4 regions of the Arthrobacter sp. Z4-13 genome follow, and region 3 is predicted to be linked to each of the others. Evidence: riboswitches for the same ligand, from Rfam matches in the RefSeq annotation. Region 3 holds a riboswitch; each other region holds the start of a gene.
What was found. Region 3 has a riboswitch for thiamine pyrophosphate ahead of M1E07_RS18975 (ECF transporter S component). Riboswitches for the same ligand answer to the same signal wherever they lie in the genome.
Positions count from the first base shown of each region.

Region 1: another riboswitch for thiamine pyrophosphate. It lies ahead of thiD (bifunctional hydroxymethylpyrimidine kinase/phosphomethylpyrimidine kinase); the one in region 3 lies ahead of M1E07_RS18975 (ECF transporter S component).
Region 2: another riboswitch for thiamine pyrophosphate. It lies ahead of thiC (phosphomethylpyrimidine synthase ThiC); the one in region 3 lies ahead of M1E07_RS18975 (ECF transporter S component).
Region 4: another riboswitch for thiamine pyrophosphate. It lies ahead of thiO (glycine oxidase ThiO); the one in region 3 lies ahead of M1E07_RS18975 (ECF transporter S component).

Region 1 is NZ_CP096459.1:2,211,167-2,215,650, forward strand. Features, by position in the region: gene rplU (50S ribosomal protein L21) at 1-101, opposite strand, end outside; gene thiD (bifunctional hydroxymethylpyrimidine kinase/phosphomethylpyrimidine kinase) at 365-1,888, opposite strand; TPP riboswitch at 1,896-1,993, opposite strand; gene M1E07_RS11990 (Rne/Rng family ribonuclease) at 2,166-4,484, opposite strand, start outside.
Region 2 is NZ_CP096459.1:2,293,767-2,298,250, forward strand. Features, by position in the region: gene M1E07_RS12385 (hypothetical protein) at 1-75, opposite strand, end outside; gene M1E07_RS12390 (VOC family protein) at 190-1,065, opposite strand; gene M1E07_RS12395 (amidohydrolase family protein) at 1,176-2,258, opposite strand; TPP riboswitch at 2,336-2,443, shown strand; gene thiC (phosphomethylpyrimidine synthase ThiC) at 2,438-4,270, shown strand; gene M1E07_RS12405 (alpha/beta hydrolase) at 4,267-4,484, opposite strand, start outside.
Region 3 is NZ_CP096459.1:3,705,144-3,709,627, forward strand. Features, by position in the region: gene M1E07_RS18965 (energy-coupling factor transporter transmembrane component T family protein) at 1-237, opposite strand, end outside; gene M1E07_RS18970 (ABC transporter ATP-binding protein) at 234-1,787, opposite strand; gene M1E07_RS18975 (ECF transporter S component) at 1,787-2,410, opposite strand; TPP riboswitch at 2,465-2,605, opposite strand; gene M1E07_RS18980 (heme-degrading domain-containing protein) at 2,677-3,219, shown strand; gene M1E07_RS18985 (hypothetical protein) at 3,297-3,506, shown strand; gene M1E07_RS18990 (DUF4383 domain-containing protein) at 3,633-4,115, shown strand; gene M1E07_RS18995 (iron-containing redox enzyme family protein) at 4,183-4,484, shown strand, end outside.
Region 4 is NZ_CP096459.1:2,624,535-2,629,018, forward strand. Features, by position in the region: gene M1E07_RS13815 (4a-hydroxytetrahydrobiopterin dehydratase) at 1-81, opposite strand, end outside; gene M1E07_RS13820 (thiazole synthase) at 128-937, opposite strand; gene thiS (sulfur carrier protein ThiS) at 942-1,178, opposite strand; gene thiO (glycine oxidase ThiO) at 1,175-2,464, opposite strand; TPP riboswitch at 2,457-2,575, opposite strand; gene thiE (thiamine phosphate synthase) at 2,603-3,337, shown strand; gene M1E07_RS13840 (RNB domain-containing ribonuclease) at 3,432-4,484, shown strand, end outside.

The DNA of each region.
Region 1 (4,484 bases), 1.5 Mb from region 3:
ATGGTGCTGCCAGCTCCACCGGCGACGCGGTTCAGGGTAACGAAGTCTCCAACGGAAACCTTCTCTTGGCGGCCGCCTGCGCGGACAATCGCGTACACCACTTGGGAACTCACTTCTCTCGACGTTTATTACTAGATTTGCGTGCGGAACCGGCCAATAAAAGCCTGGCTTCTCGCTGTGCCTCAACGCCGTGGGGTCGTAACCCAAGTGTTGGCGTAAGCACCGAAGATCTAGAATACGCTAACTCTGTCTTTGGCCGCAAATGAGGCTGGTCCCGGCGGGTTGACTGTGATAGCTACCACAGCTCAATTCCGGCGTCCGCACCGTGCCCCACCATAGTACCGGCCAGCCCGCCGGCAGGTGGTCAGGAATGGAGGCGCGGCGCGTCGAAGAAGTCCACTTCCAGCCTGCAGGACTGCTTAAACGCCGTGACCATGGCGGCCCGGTCCGCGGCGGAGGCCTTGCGCCCCGCTTCATCCACGATGGCAATGGCAGTGCGGGTGGCAGCTGCGAAGTCTTCGTCGGCGTAGGTGCGCAGCCAGTCCGCGTAGGGATGTGCCGAGGGTTCACCGGCGGCAACGAACTGGGTGTGGAGCGTGACACCAACCTCGGCGTACAGCCAGAAGCAGGGCAGGACTGCCGCCGCCAGGACCGCATAACTGCCCGACGCCGATGCCGCTGTCAGGTGGTCCACGTAGGACTTGGTCACGGGGCCCAGCCGGGGCTGGACCGTCCGCGTGCTTAGCCAGGAGCGGTGGAGCTCCGACTCGACTTCCAGGCACTGCCCGGCAGAAGCAGCCCAGAAGAGCTGCTCTGCCTCGGTGGGCGCCAACGCACTCGCCCTGGCCAGCACCCGCGAATACCCGTTGAGGTAGATGGCGTCCTGCGCAAGGTAGTAGGCAAACTCGTGCTCCTGCAGGCTGCCCGAGGCCAGGTTGCGGATGAAGTCCAAGGCATAGATATCGTCCAGGTCCTGCTGCGCCTCACCCCACAGTTGTGCCGCGAAGCTGCCTTCGGACGGCAGCGGCTGCAGGTGGTGGAAGTGGTGTACCGGCCCGTTTCCCGTTCCCACTTCCAGTGTTTCGGATGCCCTCAGTGCGCCGGCCAGCCAAGGTTTGACTTCCCGAAGTGATGCTTCCCAGTCCCCCCGCCGCGCTTGGGCGGTTGCCATGGCGGAGGACAGTGAACAGCCGGTGCCGTGGCTGTTCCGCGTTTTCAGCCGCTCCCCCGGCACCACCACCACTTCGTTGGACAGCAGGCCCTTGGTGTTGACCAGTGCATCCGGGCACTCCTCGCCGTCCAGGTGGCCGCCCTTGACCAGCACCGTTGCGCCGGTGGCAGCGGCAAGCGCGCGGCCCTGTTCCAATGCGCCGGCCCAGCTGTCCTGCAACTGCCCGCCAACGAGTATGGCGAGCTCCGCCAGGTTGGGCGTCACAAGGTGGGCCAGCGGCAGGAGCCTGCGCAGCGCCGCTTCCGCGGACTCGTGCAGGAGCCGGTCACCACTGGTGGCAACCATCACCGGGTCCAGGACCACGACGGCGGGGCGCACCTTCCGGAGCCACGCCCCCACCGCCTCGATCACGTCTGCGTTGCCCAGCATTCCGATTTTCACGGCGTCGATGCCGATGTCCTCACTGATCGCATCCAACTGCTCAGCCAGGAACGCTGCAGGGGGCACATGAACGGACCGGACCCCGCGCGTGTTCTGGGCGGTAAGGGCAGTGATGGCAGCCATCCCGTAGCCCCCGAGCGCGGCGATGCTCTTCAGGTCGGCCTGGATACCGGCCCCGCCGGAAGGATCCGAGCCGGCGATGGACAGGACCCGGGGTACCGACCGGCAAGGCATTGTTGCTGCCGCAGTGAAGGTTGCCGGGATGGCAGTGGGCATTACAGTAGTCGCAGACATGAGACATCCCTTCGCCGGTGCTAACCGGACAGGTTCAACGGGTGTGTATCTCAGCCGGCTCTCTGCGCGGCACCCCGTGTCAGTTCCCCAGCCTAGCTTTTTTGCCGGACACAGGCCGAAGGTGACACATTGCGACCGGGAGCCCTGCCCTTGGGATGTCCTGCTTTAGGTTCCGGCCGCACTGCACTTACTGGCGTTAAACACGGAATGCCCGGCCGGCCACTGCTGTGGCTGGCCGGGCATTCCGTGCTGCTGACTCTTAGAGCTCCGAGGCCGGAACCCCTACACCCAGGATGATGGGCGCCTCGGCGGGCTTTGTTGCCGCCTTCTCAATTCCGGTGTCTCCCCCGGTGCCGGCCGGTACCGGGGCCTTTGCCTCGTGGGTATGCCCCGTGCTGGCCGCCGCCACGCTTTCGTGATGCTGCACGGTGGTTTCGTTGGCAGCCCCCTGGGCACGGCTGGCACTGCGGTTGCGCCGCGGCCGCCGCTGCCGGGACTGCTCCAGCGTGTGGTCGGTGTAGTCCTTCGCCGGTGCTGCAGCAGCTGCCGCAGCAGGTGCCTGTGCGGGCTGCACCGGTTCCATGGGCCCCGCCGGCTCCTGCTCCGGTTCTGCCTGCTCGGGCTGGGCAACAGCGGCCGCGGGCTGGCCCAGGTGGGCGAACGCCTCGGCGAGTCGGTCCAGGGTCAGGGCCGGCTTCTGCTGCTGCTCTTCAGCATGCTCAACGAACGGCAGCACCACTTTCTCACCGCCGAAGGTGAGCACGGCAGCGTGACGCGCTTCGTCGTCGCGCTTTGCAGCCTCCGCTGCAGCAGCGGGGGCTGCAGCGGGCTGGTCTGCGGCCGCCTGCCTGGCTGCCGCCACTTCGTCGTCGTGCAGGTGGGCTGCATGCGCGGCGGCGGCAATGTTGGCAAGGGCCAGCCGGGTGGCCTCCGCCTTGGCGTGCCGCTCAGCGTCCGATGGGTCGGGCTGAACTGTGTGGACGTGCACGGCAGCTGCCGGGGCAACCTCAGGCTGCTGGCCGCCGCGGCCCCGCCGGCGCTTCCGGTCCGGACGTGCGCCCGGCTGGTTGCTGTCGATGCGCTGGGCGTCGGTCCGGTGGCTTTCGCTGCGGGCTTCGGGCCGGCTGTCGGACCGCTGGACGTGGTGCTCGGCAGCCACGATGTTGGCCCGCCGGTGCTCCACGGGGTCGTCGTGGGTGACCATGCCGCGGCCGGCGCACGTTTCGCACTGCTCTCCGAATACTTCCAGGAGCCCGGTGCCCATCCGCTTACGCGTCATCTGCACCAGGCCGAGTGACGTCACTTCGGCAACCTGGTGCTTGGTGCGGTCGCGTCCCAGGCATTCCACCATGCGCCGCAGAACGAGGTCGCGGTTGGATTCGAGGACCATGTCGATGAAGTCGATGACGATGATGCCGCCGATATCGCGGAGTCGGAGCTGGCGGACCACTTCTTCCGCAGCCTCGAGGTTGTTTTTGGTCACCGTCTCTTCGAGGTTGCCGCCGCTGCCGGTGAACTTGCCGGTGTTGACGTCCACCACGGTCATGGCTTCGGTACGGTCGATCACCAGCGAACCGCCGGACGGCAGGAAGACCTTCCGTTCCAGCGCCTTGTGGATCTGCTCGTCGATGCGCCAGGCAGCGAAAATGTCCTGGTCCTTGGTCCACTTCTCGAGCCGGCCCACCAGGTCCGGCGCCACGTAGGTAACGTACGCCTCGATGGTGTCCCAGGCTTCCTCCCCGGAGACGATCAGCTTGGAGAAGTCCTCGTTGAAGACGTCACGGACCACCTTGATGGTGAGGTCCGGTTCGCCGTAGAGCAGCTCCGGGGCAAGGATCTTGGTGGACTTCGACTGGCTTTCGATGCCTTCCCACTGCGCGCGCAGCCGGTTGATGTCGTGCGTCAGCTCTTCCTCGGAAGCGCCCTCGGCGGCGGTGCGGACGATGACGCCGGCCTGCTCGGGGAGGCGGTCCTTGAGGATGCGCTTGAGGCGGTTGCGTTCGACGTCGGGCAACTTGCGGGAGATGCCGGTCATGGAGCCGCCGGGCACGAACACCAGGTAGCGGCCGGGCAGGGAGATCTGGCTGGTCAGGCGGGCACCCTTGTGTCCCACGGGGTCCTTGGTCACCTGGACCAGAACGGTGTCGCCGGACTTGAGGGCGTTTTCGATACGGCGCTGCTTGCCCTCGAGGTTGACGGCTTCCCAGTTCACCTCACCGGCGTAGAGGACGGCGTTGCGGCCGCGGCCGATGTCCACGAAGGCGGCTTCCATGGAGGGCAGCACGTTCTGGACCTTGCCCAGGTACACGTTGCCGATCAGGGAGTCCTGCTGGGTTTTTGACACGAAGTGCTCGGCCAGGACACTGTCTTCAAGGACTGCGATCTGGATTCTGTCATCGCGCTGGCGCACAATCATCTGCCGGTCAACAGACTCGCGGCGGGCCAGGAACTCGGCCTCGGTGATGACAGTACGGCGGCGGCCGGTGTCACGGGACTCGCGCCGGCGCTGCTTCTTCGCCTCCAGGCGGGTGGATCCCTTGACGCTGGTGACGCGGTTGCTGACCGCCGGTTCGCTCAC
Region 2 (4,484 bases), 1.4 Mb from region 3:
TCCGCCCTGGTCCAGGACGCCGGCGCGCTTCAGCGCGCCGTCGTGGGTGGCCACAAAGATTTCGGTGAAGCCCATGGGAATTGCCCTCATTCCGTCGACGGTGCGGCCATCAGGAAAGCGGTGCCCGCCGCCCCGGCCGTTCGGCTTCAGCCTAGTACACGGGCCGGCGCTGGTCCGGGTGCGCCAGTGTCAGCGCACCGCCACCCGGATCCTGTTGCGCCACGGGTCCTCGAACTGCAGTTCGGCGCCAGTATGCTGCACCGGCAGCCCGGCGACCTTCAGCCGGTCCGCGAGCGCCCCGACGTCGTCTCCTGACGGCACTTCGATGAGCACCTCGCCGAGGCCGAGCGTGTCCTTGCGGGGGCCGGCGCCGCGGCTGTTCCAGACATTCATGGCCATGTGGTGGTGGTAGCCGCCGGCAGAGACAAACAATGCCTGCCCATGCCAGCCGGCGGTCTTTTCAAACCCGAGGATTCCTACATAGAAGTCCCTGGCCGACTGGACGTCGCCCACCTGGAGGTGGACATGGCCCACCCCCGCCACGCTTCCGCGCTGGCGCTCGAGGGAATCTTCGGTGAGGTGCTGCTCCAGGTAGCGCTGGGGCGGCAGCGCCAGGCTGTCCATGACCACGTCCGCACCATTCCAGGACCAGTTGCTCCGCGGCCGGTCCCAGTAGAGCTCAATGCCGTTGCCTTCAGGGTCGTTGAAGTAGAAGGCCTCGCTGACGAGGTGGTCGGCGCTGCCCGTGAAAAAGCGGGGCTCGAACCGGGCGGCGGTGGCGATGGTGGCTGCGAGGTCTGCCTGGTTCTCAAAAAGCAGCGCCGTATGGAAAAGGCCGGCCTCTCCCCTGCCCGGGAGGTTCAGCCCGGGAGCGGGCGCAAGGTGGACCAGGGGCTTCTGCAGGCGGCCGAGGTAGATTCCGCCGTCCTGTTCGGCGACAACCTCAAGCCCCAGGGCCCGCTGGTAGTAATCGGTCATGACCTTCATGTCGCCGACCTTGAGCATCACGGTGCCCATGGTGAGGTCGGCGGGAAGAAGGTCCTGGCTGGCGGCATCTGCAGTCATGTGGAAACTCCCGGTGCTGGGGCCCTTCGGGGTGGGGGCCTATGACTATTAAAATTACTTGAAGCTTCAATTTATTCCAAGTGCCACAAAAATTCCTCCCGGTGGGGGCATCAAGGAAGGACGCGGCCTCCCAGCACCACGTGCGCCAGCCCGCTGACAGTCTCCGGAACCCTTCGTGGATCCTCCCGGCACAGCACGACGTCGGCGCGGGCTCCCTCCTGCAGGCCCTCAGCGCCCAGCCACTCGCGGGCGCCCCAGCAGGCGGCGTCGAGCGCAGCGGGCATCGGAAGCCCTGCAGAGTGGAGGGCAAGGATCTCATCGGCGATCCTGCCGTGCCGTATGACGCTGCCGGCATCGGTGCCGGCATAGATCTGCACGCCTGCCTCGTAGGCCTCCAGCACCCGCTCGGCCCGGCGCTCCCACAGTGCGCGCATGTGTGCGGCGTACCGGGGAAACTTCGGCTCCGCCTGTGCGGCGATGTCCGGAAACGTGGCGATGTTGATGAGGGTGGGAACGATGGGGACGCCCTGCTCCACAAACCGCGGAAGGTGCCGCGGCAGGAGCCCGGTGGCGTGTTCGATGCAGTCGATGCCCGCGTCCAGCATCTGGTCCAGGGTGTCTTCGGCGAAGCAATGCGCGGTGATCCGGGCCCCTTCCTCGTGCACCGCCTGGACAGCGTCCTTAACGACGGCGGCGGGAAACGACGGCGCCAGGTCACCGGCGCCGCGGTCGATCCAGTCCCCCACAAGCTTGACCCAGCCGTCGCCGTCACGGGCCTGCTTCCGGACGGCTTCGACCAGGCCCTCCGGTTCCACTTCCTCAGCGAAACCCCGCAAATATCGGCCGGTCCTGGCCACATGCCTGCCGGCCCGGATCAGCACCGGGGCGTCGCGGCTGTCCTGCAGGAAGCGGGTGTCGGCAGGGGAACCGGCGTCCCGGGCCAGCAGTGTGCCGGCGTTCAGGTCGGCGCGGGCCTGTTCCTCCGCCGTCGCAGGATCCACAGCGCCGCCCGGTCCCAGCCCGATATGGCAGTGGGCATCAACGAACCCCGGAAGCACCCAGCCGTCCAGGATCCGTTCCGGAACGTGCTGCGGGCGGGTGAAGGTCAACAGCCCGTCAACGGACCACAATCCCCGCCGCACGGTGTTCGGCCCGGTCAGCACCGGTCCGCTGAATTCGATAATTTCCGGCATTGGGCTCCTCTTCCTCGCCAGTCAGGCTAGCACCGGCAATGTGACAAGCCCCTCCCGGACGGCTGTGGTAGCTTCATTCCTGACCACACGGGTGCCCCTGCAGGGGCTGAGATCGGGCTGACGCAGCCTGCGACCGTTGAACCTGTCCGGGTAATGCCGGCGAAGGAAGTGAGTATTCCTTGAGTACACCAAAAACACAGCTGGCCCCTGCCCACATTCCGTCCGGCACGGGAGGCGGCCAGGACCAGCCTCCTGTCACCCAGTCGCTGAAGTCCCATTCCCTGGCCTTCATCGAGGATGCGCAGTCAGGCATCCGGGTTCCCGTCACCGAGATAGCCCTGGAGCCTTCGCCCGACGGCGGGGCCAACGGCCCGTTCCGTACCTACCGGACGGCCGGCCCGGGAAGCGATCCCGTCCGTGGCCTCAATCCCTTCCGGGCAGAGTGGATAGCAGTACGCGGGGATACGGAAACCTACGGCGGGAGGGGACGGAACCTGCTCGACGACGGCCGCTCGGCTGTCCGCCGCGGCGCCGCCAGCGCGGAGTGGAAGGGCGCACCGCCGGTGCCCCGCCGCGCCGTTGAAGGCAGGACGGTGACGCAGATGCACTATGCACGGCAGGGCATCATCACTCCGGAAATGCGTTTCGTGGCCCTGCGGGAGAACTGCGATGTGGAACTGGTCCGCAGCGAACTGGCCGCCGGCAGGGCGATCATTCCGAACAACATCAACCATCCTGAGTCAGAACCCATGATCATCGGCAAGGCCTTCCTGGTGAAGATCAACGCCAACATCGGCAACTCGGCCGTCACCAGTTCCATCGCGGAAGAAGTGGACAAGCTGCAGTGGGCAACCCAATGGGGCGCTGACACCGTCATGGACCTGTCCACCGGCGATGACATCCACACCACCAGGGAATGGATCATCCGCAACTCGCCGGTTCCGATCGGCACCGTCCCCATCTACCAGGCCCTTGAGAAGGTCAACGGCGAAGCTAATGCCCTGACCTGGGAGATTTTCCGCGATACCGTCATCGAGCAGTGCGAACAGGGCGTGGACTATATGACCATCCACGCCGGCGTCCTGCTCCGGTACGTTCCCCTGACCGCCAACCGGGTGACCGGCATCGTGTCGCGCGGCGGTTCGATTATGGCCGGCTGGTGCCTGGCACATCACCGGGAAAACTTCCTCTACACGCACTTCGACGAGCTCTGCGAAATCTTCGCCAGGTACGACGTCGCGTTTTCGCTGGGGGACGGCCTGCGGCCGGGTGCGACGGCGGACGCCAACGATGCCGCGCAGTTTGCCGAGTTGGACACACTGGCCGAGCTGACGCAGCGCGCCTGGGAATATGACGTTCAGGTGATGGTGGAGGGCCCCGGCCACATTCCGTTCCACCTGGTCCGTGAAAACGTCGAACGCCAGCAGGAGCTGTGCAAGGGAGCGCCCTTCTACACTCTGGGGCCGCTGGTTACCGACGTGGCTCCGGGGTATGACCACATCACCTCGGCTATAGGCGCCACGGAGATCGCCCGCTACGGCACCGCGATGCTGTGCTACGTCACCCCCAAGGAACATCTTGGCCTGCCCAACAAGGACGACGTCAAAACAGGGGTGATCACGTACAAGATCGCGGCGCACGCAGCAGACCTCGCCAAAGGCCACCCGGGTGCGCACGAACGCGATGACGCGCTGTCCAAAGCACGCTTCGAATTCCGCTGGCGGGACCAGTTCGCGTTGTCCCTTGATCCAGTGACGGCCGAGGCCTTCCACGACGAGACCCTCCCTGCCGAACCTGCCAAGACCGCGCACTTCTGCTCCATGTGCGGTCCCAAGTTCTGCTCCATGAGGATCAGCCAGGATATCCGGGACGAATACGGTTCAGCGGAGTCGCAGGCTGCCCTGGCTGAGATGGCCTCGGGCATGAGGGGCAAGAGCCAGGAGTTCCTGGCTGCCGGCGGCAAGGTCTACCTGCCCGAACCACTCGTCGCCGCCGGACCTCAGGGCCTTTAAGAAGCCCGTGCTGACTGGACCCGGCTGACGTCGCTGATGAATGAGCGGATGATGCGGTCGCCTTCGAGGGAGTCGTGGGGCCGGTGCCCTCCCGCCGCCGTCAGGTGCAGGGCGCCGGTTTCCCGCAGGTACCCGGCGATTTCCTCGTAGAGCGGCTCCCATCCCCCGGTCAGGACAAGGGTGGGAACGCCGGGCACGATGTGCAGCGGGGCGT
Region 3 (4,484 bases):
CCAGCCGCCGACAGCTGCGGCGAGGATCAGCGGCCACCCCCGCTGCCACAGCAGCGTCAGGGTGAGGCCCGCCAACGGGAACAGCAGGAACTCAAAGACCAGCGCCACGGAAGCGGACACCCAGTCGATGGAGAGCGCCAGGACTGCGGTGATCAGGAAGACGGCGGCGAACTTGCTCAGCGGGTTGGCGCGGGTCAGCAGGGCGCTGTTGCCGTGCAGGTTCAGCTCCTGCCTCACGGTGCCACCGCCGCCGCTGCCGCCAAACGCAGTTCCGCTCCGCCCAGCGCCGCAGTGAATTCGGCGTCGTGCGTCACGGACACTACGGCGGTGCCGGCGTCCAGGAGTTCGGAAAGGAATGATGCCAGCTCCGCCCAGGTGTTGGCGTCCTGCCCGAAGGTGGGTTCATCCAGGACCAGGACCTGCGGATGCGCGGCCAGAACGGTGGCTACGGAGAGCCGCCGTTTCTCGCCGCCCGACAGCGTATAGGGGTTCGCGTCAACGAGTTCGGTGAGCCGGAGCCGCGCCAGCAGTTCGTCAACGCGCTCCTCGCCGTGCCCAAGGTGCCGCGGGCCAAAGCGCAGTTCGTCCAGCACATTTCCGGTGACGAACTGGTGCTCGGGTTCCTGGAACACCGTGCCCACACGCTCAATCAGCTGCTCTGCCTTCCACCGATACGGGTCAATTCCCGCGCCGCGGCTGAGCGGCAGGGTGGCGGAAACCTTGCCGGCGACAGGCTCCAGCAGCCCGGCGAGGGTCAGCGCAAACGTGGATTTTCCTGCTCCATTGGGCCCGGTGATGGCCAGCGCCTGCCCTGCGCGGACCTGGGCGGAAATGCCCTGCTGTACGGGCACCGGCTGCACTTTGCGAAAGCCCTTGCGGCGGGCGCGTTCCCGCGATACAGCCAGTTCCTCCGCGGCCAGCAGCAGGTCTTCAGTACCGGAAGCAGGACCCGCCGCCCGGAGGCGGGTAGCCGGAACATAGCCAGGCACCCAGACCCCGGCCGCAGTGAGCATGTTCCGGGCTTCGCTGAGGACCTGGTCCGGCGCCCCGTCCAACAGCACAGCCGGATCGGCGGCCGAGCCGGGTTGCAGCACCACGATGCGGTCTACCAGGTCCTTCCACACGGCCACGCGGTGCTCCACCACCACCAACGTTGCCCCGGTTTTGTCGAGGCAACGGCCAACGGCGTCGCGCACCTCCAGAACCCCTGCGGGGTCCAGGTTGGCCGTCGGCTCGTCAAGGAGGATCAGCCCGGGCCGCATGGCAAGGATGCCGGCGAGCGCGAGCCGCTGTTTCTGCCCGCCGGAGAGGGCCGACGTCGGGTGGTCCAGCGGCAGGTGGGAAAGCCCGACGTCGTCCAGCGCCTCGTGCACGCGGGCCCAGATATCACCGCGGGGCACGGCAAGGTTCTCGGCGCCGAAGGCGACGTCGTCACCTACGCGCGAGAGGACAACCTGGGTCTCCGGGTCCTGCTGCATCAGCCCGGCCCGGCCGCGCTGCTCCCGGGGGGAGGCGCCGTCGATCAGCAGCGAACCGGACTCATCGGAATCGCCGGCCTCGTCGTCGTCATGTGCGTCCCCCAGCACCCCAGCCAGAGCGTGGAGGAGCGTGGACTTGCCTGCGCCGGACGGGCCCAGCAGGAGCACTCGCTCCCCCGGCTGGATGTCCAGGTCAAGGGCACGGACAGCAGGTTTGGAGCGCCCGGCATGCCGCCAGCCCCAGCCCCTGGCGGTGACTGCAGCCGGCCGCGCCGCCACCGCAGCGCCGGAGAGGGAAGGAGCAGTCATCAGGAAAAGACGGGCTCCGTTGCTGCCTTGCGCGACGCAAAGGAACTCAGGACTCCGGTCTTGGCCAAGCCGCGGGTGGCGATCCAGGACAGGGCTCCGGCGATCACGGCACCGGAAATCGCGGTGACGATGATGTAAGCCAGCTTGTCCCCGCCGGAGTAGGCGATGTTCCAGCCCCAGGGCGCGAAGGAGTCATTCAGGCCGCAGAAAAGCCCGGCAGCGGCGCCCGCGAGCAGGGCTACCGGCAGGTTGAACTTCCGGTACACAAAGATCGCGAAGATGATCTCGGCGCCCAGGCCCTGGACAAACCCGGAGAACAGCACGGAGGCGCCGTACTGCGACCCCATCAGCAGCTCACCGGTGGCGGCGACGGTCTCGCAGAACAGCGCGGCGCCCGGCTTGCGGATGATGAGCATGCCCAGCACCGCCGGGATCATCCATCCGCCGGCGATCAGGCCGGTCAAAGGCGGGTATACGGCGTTCATGGGGGCTGAGACTGCGTTAGCCCCCTGGGACCATGCCCAGAAGATGACGCCGCCGGCGATGGCGATCAAGGCCGCCACCACGATGTCCACGACGCGCCAGGACTTGCTGGTGGTCTTCTTTACTGCTGTTGTTGCCATGCGATCCTCCTGAGGAACAGGAGGGGAAAGCACGGCAACGGCACGCCGCTGCGGTGCTTCGAGAACTCGACTCCCTTGCGCCGGTACTAACCGGATCAGGTTCGAGGGTCTGCGGCTGTCCGCACTCTCAGCGCCCACCTGCGGATCCTGGCTTTGCCAGTGATGCCCGACGGCGGCGCTCCCCTGTCGTTGAATGATTCTGTGGGTAAATAATTGCCCTTGCAGGCGGGGTCCAGTTTACACCGGAGGGGGGTAGATTGTGGGCCATGACTGCCAATTCCCCGCATGTGACTGAGTTCGATCCGGATTCCGATGCCATCCAGCCGGAAGGATCCCTGCAAGCACTTATCGCCCGGATCGAGGGTGAAATCCGGGAGCTCCAGCTTCCAGCGTTCTCCATGGACGACGCACTGAACCTGGGGCTGCTGCTCGTGGAGCTGGGCAAGGAAGGCCAGTTCCCCATCGCGATAGACATCACCAAGGGTGAGCAGGTCCTGTTCCACGTTGCCCTGGCCGGCGCCACCCCGGACAACGGGCACTGGATCCGCGCCAAGCAGCGCACGGCCGCCAGGTATGAGGTGCCCTCCCTGCTGGTGGGGCTGCGCGCCCGGCTCCGCGGCGGACGGATCGAAGACCAGGGCTGGTTCGATCAGACCCGGTATGCGGCACACGGGGGTTCCTTCCCCGTGTACGTCGCTGGGGTGGGCGCGGTCGCAACGGTGACTGTTTCGGGGCTTCCCCAGGTGCAGGACCATGAACTGGTGGTACAGGCCCTGCGCGAGATCCTCAGCTCCATGCGCACGGACTGAGGACAGGCCGGCGCGATGGACCCTCAATATGCCTGGAGTACATTCGAAACGGCGAAGTTCCAAACAGGAGGGGCGCCATGCCCAGTAATGCAGCCGAAAACCAGGTGCAGGCGGCAGTGGACAAGGCCGCGGAGGAAATGATCTATATTGGCCCGGACCACCCCTACTATCCCCTGCTGGCGGAACTGGTGTCCGCCGTGGGCAAGGCCTGGCAGCAAGGGTACGAGCACGGCCGCCACGGTGGGCACCATGTAAACCCTTACGTGTGGACCACTCCGGAGGGTTGAGCGCCACCAGCGGCCTGCGAAAGCTGCGGGCAGCGGCGGGCAGCAACAGCAGGATGACCACCGCACTTAGCTTAAGTTAGTAATCATGCTTACTATGTTGTCTCCCGGCTTTTGAGGAGACAGGTCATGACAGTCAGCACCCGGGCCACCGGAGCGAGGACGGGCCTGCAGAAGGCTGCGCTCGCAACGGGCGTCCTCTTCCTGCTGGTAGGTGTCCTTGGATTCATCCCTGGGATCACCAGTAACTACGAATCATTGGGCATGGCCGGCCACGGTTCGAAAGCCTTGTTATTGGGCGTCTTCCAGGTGTCCGCCCTGCACAACATCGTGCACCTGGCGTTCGGGGCGGCCGGACTGCTGCTTGCCCGGACCCATCAGCAGGCAAGGAGCTTCCTCACCTACGGGGGCGTCGTTTACCTGGTCCTCTGGCTGTACGGGCTCTTGGTGGGCGATGAAACACCCGCCAACTTCGTCCCCGTCAACGGCGCCGACAACTGGCTGCACCTGGCCCTGGGGCTGGCCATGATCGTCCTGGCCATCATGCTGTCCCCGCGGACCACCCCGCCGGCCACCCCGCGGCGCAACCGCGGACGCGACCTGAACGCTTAGCCTTAACCGAAGCCGCCACCGTCGACGGCGCAGCACCGGCAGCACCGCTGCCGCCCGAAGGAGCATCATGAAGATCCCAGAACCCCGAGGACCCATCAGCACCGCCCTGTCCAAGGCCCTGGCAGTTACAACCGGGGCTGCCGACGGCGCCAAGCTCGTCGAGGAACTGCGCCGGCTGGTCACGGCACAGCTGGAGGCAACCACCGACATCATCGGGGACGACGACGTCCAGCTGGCACTCTTCTGCCTCTACGAACTTCACTATTCCGGCCTTCAAGGCGTAAGTGACGAGTGGGAATGGGAGCCGGACCTCATCCGCGTCCGCCGCCTGCTGGAAAGGCCATTCGAAAAAGCGCTGCGGGCAGCCGC
Region 4 (4,484 bases), 1.1 Mb from region 3:
ACCCTCGCGGTACCGCCAGTCCGGCAGGACGGCCAAGGCGTCCTCGAGCCGCTCGGGGGAAAGAACGTCCTTGCCGGCCATAGCTGCTCCTCGACTGAAGTTTGGCGCCAGCGGCTCAGGGAACGGGCTACAGGAACTCGGCCCGGCCCTCCATGGCCGAGGACGCCAGTGCATGTTCACGGCGCGGTATCCTGCCGGCCGTCTTGGCCAGCCTACCGGCGATCACCGCGTGTTTGAAGGCCTCCCCCATCAGGGCAGGGTTCTGCGCCCGGGTCACGGCCGTGGCCAGCAGCACGGCATCGCAGCCCAGCTCCATAGCCAGGGCGGCATCCGAGGCAGTGCCGATGCCGGCGTCCAAAACCACCGGCACCGAGGCCCTGGACACAATCAGCTCAATGTTGTGCGGATTCAGGATGCCCAGTCCCGTGCCGATCGGCGCCCCGAGCGGCATGACTGCGGTGGCTCCGAGGTTCTCGAGCCGCAGCGCAAGGACGGGGTCGTCATTGGTGTACGCAAAAACCTTGAAGCCCCTGTTGACGAGTTGTTCCGTGGCGTCCACCAGTTCGACGGCGTCCGGCAGCAGGGTTTGTTCGTCGGCGATGACTTCCAGCTTTACCCAGTCGGTTTCCAGTGCCTCACGGGCCAGTTCGGCGGTCAGCACGGCGTCCCGCGCAGTGAAGCAGCCCGCCGTGTTGGGCAACACACGGATGCCGTGATCCACAAGCAGCTGGAAGAGCGAGCCCGTCTCCGCGGTGGAATACCGCCGCATGGCCACCGTGGTCAATCCGGTACCGGAGGCCAGGAGGGCGGCGCCCAGGCCGTCAAGGCTCGGCGCACCGCCGGTGCCCATGATGAGCCGGGAGGTCAGTGCGACGCCGTCAATCACCAGCGGATCGTCGTGGCCGGCCATGCTGGGGGTAGTGATGGTTTCGGTCATCGTGTCAGCCTCCCTGCACTGCCGTGAGGAGCTCAATGTCGTCGCCGTCGGCGAGCGCGGTGGCGAACCACTGGCTGCGCGGCACTACCTGGGAATTGTGGGCCACGGCCACGCCCAGTTTCCCGCCGTCGGCGGCCTGGCCGTCGGCTCCGAGGGGGCGCCCGGTGACCTGGCTGACGAGCACGGTGATGGAGGTACCCTCGGGCACAAGGTGCCGGCTTCCGTTCAAGGTGATGTTCATGCTGTTTCCTTTGCTGGCGGTGTGTGGCTAAGGCGGGCGGTGGGCGGGTGGCTGGTGCCGGAAAAGCGGCCTGGATTGAAGGCCGCCCATCGGGGGTCCTGGCGCCCGTCCAGGAGTTCCCGGCAGACGGCGGCGGCGGCCGGCGCCAGCAGGACCCCGTGTCTGAAGAACCCGGTGGCGATGATGAGGCCGGCAATGTATTCGGAGTCCCGGGCCTCCCCGCCCGCCACGGGCACCCGCCCCAGCAGAGGTGCGTTGTCCGGGGTTCCGGGGCGGGCCCGGGCTGTGGATTCCAGCAGTTCAAGTTCGGCGACGGCGGGGACCAGCACCTGCGCGTCGCGGAGGAGCTGGTACACGCCCCCGGCGGACACGGCATCGGCGGCCGACGGCGAATCCTCACGCTGGGTTGCCCCAATCACCACTGTGCCGTCCCGGCGGGGCACGATATAGACCGGGAAGCCGTGCACCAGCCCGCGGACGGTGGACATCACCAGAGGCTGCAAGTGATGGGGAACTGCGAGGCGCAGGATGTCCCCGTAGACGGGCCGCAGCGGCAGGTGCAAATCTTCGGGCAGTGCTTCCAGCGCTGCCGCGTGCAGCCCGTTAGCCACTACCGTTTCGGCGGCCAGCACGGTTCCCCCGCCAGCCAGGCGTACGCCGGCAACAGCTCCGTCCTGCCACAACAGCCCAGCAGCGTTGGCACGGACCGCATAAGTGTGACTGCCGTCGTCGTCCGCCAAGGCCGCCTGCAGGCAGGCCACCAGCAGCCGCGGATCCACCTGATGGTCTGCAGGGGTATCGAGCGCGCAGGCAATCCCGGGACTCAGCAGGGGCTCGCGCTGCCGCGCGGTCCGGACGGTCAGCGGTTCAACGGAAAGGCCGTTTGCCTGCTGGACTGCGCGCAGGTCCATCAGTGCCCGTCGGTCGGCGGCGTCGGCACCGACGGCAAGGGTCGGCGTCGTGATGTATCCCGGATCTGCCCCTGATGCTGCCGCCAGTCCGGCGACGTAACCCGGCCAGCGGGCCGAGGCGTCCAGCATGAGTTCCAGGAGATCCTCCTCCTGGTAGTGCAGCTCGCTGACGGGAGCAAGCATCCCGGCGGCAGCCCAACTGGCCCCCGAACCCGGTGCGTCGTCGATGACCACCACCGTGCGGCCGGAGCGCTTCGCCTCCCAGGCGATGCTGTGGCCGATAACTCCGCCGCCGATGACTGCCACGTCCGCATGGATGATGTTGTCCGCGTGCCTGGGCAGGCTGCTCGAAGGGCTGTCGGATGGTGCGCCCATGTATCTCCTTCCCTACGCCGGCATTAACCGGATCAGGTCAAGCGGTCGGCTCTGACGCCCTCTCAGCCCGGCGCTTTGTGACAGCTGCCGCGGGCTCCCGCAGTACGAGGCAAGTGTAGAGGAACTAGGCTTTTCTCCATGAATGTGTCCCACACCCCCGCCGGCTCCGATGTCCTCGGCAGCGCCAAGGTCAGCAACGGCCTCCACGCCGCCCGCCTCTACCTCTGCACCGACGCACGGAAGGACCGCGGCGACTTCGGGCAGTTCGTTGATGCCGCCTTCGCCGGCGGGGTGGACATTATCCAGCTGAGGGACATGACCATCGAGGCAGCCGAGGAACTGGAACTCCTGGCTGTGCTCAAGGAAGCGGCGGAACGGCACGGCCGGCTGTGGGCAGTCAACGACCGTGCGGACATCGCTGTACTGTCCGGCGCACCGGTCTTCCACATCGGCCAAAAAGACCTGCCCCTGGCTGCTGCCCGAACCCTGCTCAACGGCAACGCCGCCATTGGCCTTTCCAGCCACAGCCCGGCGCAGGTGGACGCCGCACTGGCGGCAGCCTCGGCCCCCGCAGGGCTGGACTACTTCTGCGTAGGCCCGGTGTGGGCCACCCCCACCAAGCCCGGGCGGGCAGCAGTTGGCATCGAGTTGGTGGAGTACGCCGCCGAAGCTGCACGCCTGGGCGGGCGCGAAGGACAGTTCGACGGCGGCGTACCCTGGTTCGCGATCGGCGGCATTGACCACGGCAACGTGGAGCAGGTGGTGCATGCGGGCGCGCGCAGGATTGTGGTGGTGCGCGCCATCACGGAAGCCAGTGATCCAACAGCCGCCGCCGCTGCACTGCTCGCCGCCCTGGACGCCGCCGGTTCCTGACCCTCCTTACGCGGCCTTACGCGGCGCCTTACCCTGTGCCGCTCACGGCCCGGGTGCCTGCATTATCAACGGAATTCGAGTTAGGCTGATTTTCGTGTCACACCATCGGCTGGCTCCCAACGTCCACGAGCACAAGAACGCGCTCGAGGCGGCGCTCGGTGCGCTGCGGGCCGAGCTGGAGCTGCCCGGCGCCTACCCTGAGGAGGCGGTGGCTGACGCAAAAGCGGCCGTGGAATCCCTGCAGCTGCCCGCCTACGACCTGACCGCCGTCGAGTTCGTCACCATCGATCCCGCGTCCTCCACCGACCTGGACCAGGCACTGTTCCTAGAGCCGGACGCCGACGGTTACCACGTGCTCTACGCCATCGCGGACGTGCCTGCGTTCGTTACCCCCGGCGGACCTCTGGACGCGGAAACACGCCGCCGCGGGCAAACGTTCTACGCCCCCGACGGGCGGATCCCGCTGCATCCGGAAATTATCAGCGAACAGGCCGGCAGTCTCCTTCCTGGCCAGGACTGCTCTGCATTCGTCTGGGATTTCCGCCTCGACAACGCCGCCGAGGTCAGGTCCGCCGCCGTCAGGCGGGCACGTATCCGCAGCCGGGCCAAGCTCAGCTACAAGGGCGCGCAGGCGCAGCTCGACGACGGCACAGCCCCGCCGGTGCTGCGGCTCCTTAGAGAGGTGGGGCTCAAGCGTGTGGAGCTGGAGCGGGCCCGCGGCGGCGCCAGCTTGAACATGCCCGATCAGGAGATCGTCCAACTGCCCGACGGCGGCTACCGGATTGACGCCGCTCCCCAGCTTCCCGTTGAGGACTGGAATGCGCAGATCTCGTTGATGACCGGAATGGCGGCCGCCCGGCTCATGCTCGCGGGGAAGGTCGGTATCCTGCGCACCATGCCGTCCCCGGATGAGCGTTCTTTGAACCATTTCCGGCTGCAGACCGAAGCCTTGGGAAAGCCCTGGGACGGTGAAGTCAGTTACGGGGAATACCTGCGGAGCCTGGACCCAACAGATCCCCGGCAGTTGGCCATCATGCACTCCGCCGGCATGCTGTTCCGCGGAGCCGCCTACACCGCCTTTGACGGATCCGTGCCGGAAGACGGAGTCCAGTCCGCCATCGGCGCCGCCTACGCGCATACAACTGCC